2 regions of the Streptomyces sp. NPDC019224 genome follow, and region 1 is predicted to be linked to the other one. Evidence: riboswitches for the same ligand, from Rfam matches in the RefSeq annotation. Region 1 holds a riboswitch; the other holds the start of a gene.

The links. Region 1 has a riboswitch for cyclic di-AMP ahead of ABZ564_RS25865 (LysM peptidoglycan-binding domain-containing M23 family metallopeptidase). Riboswitches for the same ligand answer to the same signal wherever they lie in the genome.
Region 2: it holds a riboswitch for cyclic di-AMP, as region 1 does, so the genes downstream of both, ABZ564_RS03610 (NlpC/P60 family protein) here and ABZ564_RS25865 (LysM peptidoglycan-binding domain-containing M23 family metallopeptidase) in region 1, are expected to answer to the same signal.

Annotation. Positions count from the first base shown of each region.
Region 1 is NZ_JBEYCF010000049.1:4,991-7,183, reverse strand. It holds gene ABZ564_RS25870 (SGNH/GDSL hydrolase family protein) at 1-230, opposite strand, end outside; gene ABZ564_RS25865 (LysM peptidoglycan-binding domain-containing M23 family metallopeptidase) at 414-1,292, opposite strand; cyclic di-AMP (ydaO/yuaA leader) riboswitch at 1,296-1,451, opposite strand; gene ABZ564_RS25860 (tyrosine-protein phosphatase) at 1,991-2,193, shown strand, end outside.
Region 2 is NZ_JBEYCF010000003.1:215,756-217,948, reverse strand. It holds gene pcrA (DNA helicase PcrA) at 1-855, opposite strand, end outside; cyclic di-AMP (ydaO/yuaA leader) riboswitch at 1,017-1,167, shown strand; gene ABZ564_RS03610 (NlpC/P60 family protein) at 1,166-2,193, shown strand, end outside.

The sequences.
Region 1 (2,193 bases):
AAGTTCCCGTGCGCGGGAACGGGTGAGCCCTCGGCGTCCGTCGCCGTGCCGGGGTGCGGGAGCCGGTCCGCGAGGAGTACCGCGAGCCGGTCGGCCCAGCCGACGAACGTTCCGTCCGGGCCGGGGTCGCCGACTCCCTCGGTGAAGCTGTCGCCAATCGCCGCGTACGACCCGATGGCGCCCTGTTGGTCGATGACGCCCTGTTGAAGGTTGTTCGAATCGTCTGCCACAAACGCATATCCTGCACCCCGGAATGTGACCTACGCGACCGTAATAAGGGGTTGACGAAGGGTGAGATAAACCACCCGGTCAGTTTTCGGTAAAGAGGGAATAAGCAGAGGGACGGCGCGCCGCCGCGCACCGTCCCTCTCGGTCGTTCCGTGGCCCGGATCACCGGGCCGGTACCGCCTGGATCAGACGGAGATCCCGTGCGACGCCAGGTAGGCGATCGGGTCGATGTCCGAGCCGTACTCCGGGCCGGTGCGGACCTCGAAGTGGAGGTGGGGGCCGGTGGCGTTGCCGGTGGAGCCGGAGAGGCCGACCTGCTGGCCCGCGGTCACCGTCTGGCCCGCCGAGACGGAGAGCGAGGACATGTGGCCGTACTGCGAGTAGTGGCCGTCGGCGTGCTTGATGACGACCTGGTTGCCGTACGCGCCGCCCCAGCCGGCGGTGACGACGGTGCCGGAGGTGATCGCCTTCACGCTGGTGCCGGTGGCGACGGGGAAGTCGATGCCGGTGTGGCTGCCGCTGGACCAGTTGGCGCCGGAGGCACGGTAGGCGGTGGTGTGGTTGCCCGGGACCGGGTGGACGTAGCCGGAGGCGTTGTCCTGGGCGGCCGGGGCCGGGGCCTCGGTCTTGGCCTCCGTCTTCACCTCGGCCTTCACCACCGTCTCGGCGGGGGCCTTGGACGGGGTGGCGGCGGCGGGGGCCGCCTCGGCGCCGAGGGTCAGCTTCATGCCCGGGAGGATCAGGCTCGGGTCCTCGCCGATGACCTCGCGGTTGTCCTGGTACAGCTTCTGCCAGCCGCCCTCGACGTGGTGCGCGGCCGCGATCTTCGACAGGTAGTCGCCGGAGACCACGGAATAGGTGGTGCCGGCGCTCTTCGCGGACTTGGCCGAGGCGGTGTGCGCGGCGGCCGACTTCGAGGCGGCCGGGGCGGACTGCTCCGCGGCGTGGGCACCGGTGGCGCCGAGCAGCGGAAGCGCGATGACGGCTCCACCGGCGCCGGCGGCGGCGACGCCGCGGGCGATGATGCTGGACTTGGAACGGCGGTGCTTACCCGAATTGGGCATGAAGAATTTCCTCTCCGGCGCCTGCGAGGTGAGCTGTCGGGTTCGGGCTGGAGATGCCCGGCCGCGCCTGGCGCGACTTCACCCCTAGCCGTCCGGTCGTCCCGGTCGGCGGCTTACCTGGTTCCCCCGCTCCTGCCACACGGTGAGTGGATGCGAATTCCGGACGGCGGCAGGATTGGGCGTTCCATCCGGATGGCATGGAACGTAAGCGAGCCGGGACGGCGGAAACAAGCCGCGGCTTCCACGCCGGATTCCGTACCGGAATTGCGGCACGGAATTCCGGTCACACTCCGTGGATTACGGATCTTGGCTTTCCGCGCGGCGCATGGTCTACCCCGCCGGGGCGTGGCCACACACCGTCACGGATATGATCCCGCTCACGAGAGGGTGATCATCCCCCTTCCAATCAGGGCACTTTCGGCATAACTCCCCAATCCGGACATGTCATGCCCATCGTCCGCACCGGAGCCGGACCGGCCGAGCGCGTCACCGGAGACCTCGTGGGGCTCCTCCGTCACCGCTCCACGCGGGCCCGCACCTCATCGGCCGTCCGGGACCGAGGACGGCGCCGCGTACGGGAGAACCGGCGGGCCGCGGGAGGCGGTGGAGGAGATGACTGCCCCGGGAATCGATGTCGTATCGTCGCGGGCGTGGGCCCGTCGGCGACACGCGCCGGGGCAGAGCCTCCAGGAGTGACCGTGACGCAGCAGCTGCCGCAGACCCCGCCGAGGGAGCCCGTACTCACCGGCGTCCGCAACTTCCGGGACGTGGGCGGTCTGCCCACCACGGACGGCCGCCGGGTGCGGTACGGCAGGCTCTACCGCAGCGGCCACCTGGCGCACGCCACGGCCGAGGACGCGGCCTTCCTCGGCGGGCTCGGCCTGCACACCGTCTTCGACTT
Region 2 (2,193 bases), on a different contig from region 1:
GTCCTGGTACTCGTCGACCAGGACGTGGCGGAAGCGGCGGCGGTAGTGCTCGGCGACGTCGGGGAAGGCCTGGAGCAGGTGGACCGTCGTCATGATGATGTCGTCGAAGTCCAGCGCGTTGGCCTCGCGCAGCCGGGCCTGGTACATCGCGTACGCCTGGGCCAGGGTCTTCTCGAAACCGTCGCTCGCCTGTCCGGCGAAGGTCTCCTCGTCGATGAGCTCGTTCTTGAGGTTGGAGACCTTGGCGGTGAAGGACTTCGGCGGGTAGCGCTTGGGGTCCAGCTCCAGGTCGCGGCAGACCAGGGCCATCAACCGCTTGGAGTCGGCCGCGTCGTAGATCGAGAACGAGGAGGTGAAGCCGAGCTTCTTCGACTCGCGGCGCAGGATGCGGACGCACGCGCTGTGGAAGGTCATGACCCACATGGCGTTGGCCCGGGGTCCGACCAGCTGCTCGACGCGTTCCTTCATCTCGCCGGCGGCCTTGTTGGTGAAGGTGATCGCCAGGATCTGGCCGGGGTGCACGCCCCGCTCGGCCAGCAGGTGGGCGATGCGGTGGGTGAGGACCCGGGTCTTGCCGGAGCCGGCGCCGGCGACGATGAGCAGGGGCGACCCGGCGTGCACGACGGCGGCGCGCTGCTCGGTGTTCAGGCCGTCGAGCAGGGCCTCGGGATCGATGACGGGGCGGTGCGCGCCGTCGCGGTAGTACGCGTCACGCGACGGCGGGGGCCCGTCGAACATGCCCGCGAACAGGTCCTCCGGCACCGCTTCGGGCGCGGAGTCCTCGGGGGGCGGCGGGGGCCCGTCCTCCTCGTGCTGGAGGCCGGCCAGGAAACTGTCGTCAAAGAGGCTGCTCATCGCTGTCCGAGTCTAAAGCTCCCGACCGACACCCGGCCCCGCTCCGAGAAGGTCACGGAAATGTATCGGGCATATCGAACACCAACCTTCACAGCGGCCCCATGAGTTGGCTAGCGTGCTCGTTCGGACGGCCCGTACCCCCAGAGGCGACCCACGCCGAGCGGGCCCCCACGCCGAATCCGGGCTCGCCCGGAACCGGGGACCCACACGCATCACCGGGGTGAATCGGTCCGCCCCCACGGGACCGTAGGGCAGCCTTCCGTTCCGCCCGAACCCGACAGCTAACCCGGTAGGCGGTCCACGGAAGGAGATGCCGGCCTTGGCGTCGCATCGCAAACCGCGCACCCGGGTGCGCGCCACCGCCCCCGCCCTCGGGCTCACCTCGGCCGCGCTGGCATCGGTGACCCTGTTGTCCTCGCAGAGCGCGATGGCCGCCCCGGCGCCGAAGCCGAGCATCGAGGACGTGCAGAAGAAGGTCGACGACCTCTACCGGCAGGCGGGCACCGCGACCCAGAAGTACAACCAGACGAAGGAGGCCGCGGACAAGCAGCGGACCAGGGTCGACACGCTGCTGGACGACGTGGCCAAGCGCACCGCGAAGCTGAACGACGCCCGCAGGACGCTCGGCAACTACGCCGCGGCCCAGTACCGCGACGGCGCCCTCGCGCCGACCGCCACCTTCTTCCTGGCCGACGACCCGCAGTCGTTCTTCGACCAGACCCATCTCATGGACCGGATGGCCGAGCGCCAGCAGCGGGCGGTCACGGAGTTCCGTACGCAGCAGGCGAAGGCGTCCAAGCAGCGGGCCGAGGCCGTGAAGAGCCTGGAGACCCTCACCGAGGCGCAGACCGCGCTGCGCACCAGCAAGCAGAACGTCCAGAAGAAGCTGACCGAGGCCCGGACGCTGCTGTCGAAGCTGACCGCCGAGGAGAAGGCGCGCCTGGCGGAGCTGGAGCGCAAGAAGGAGGCGGAGGCCAGGCGCAAGGCGGAGGAACTGGCGCAGAGGCAGGCCGCCGCCAGGAAGGAGGCCGAGCGCAAGGCCGAGGAGCCGGGCGACGGCGGTACGGAGACGGGTTCGAGTTCCGCTTCCGGTTCGGGTTCGGATTCCGCTTCCGGTTCGGATTCCGCTTCCGGTTCGGGCTCCGGCAGCAGTGCGTCGACGAAGGCGGAGAAGGTCCTCGCGTTCGCCCGGGCGCAGATCGGCAAACCGTACGTCTGGGGAGCGACCGGCCCCTCCTCGTACGACTGCTCGGGGCTGACGCAGGCGGCCTGGAAGGCGGCGGGCGTCGACATCCCGCGTACCACCTGGGACCAGGTGAACGTCGGCACCCGGATCGC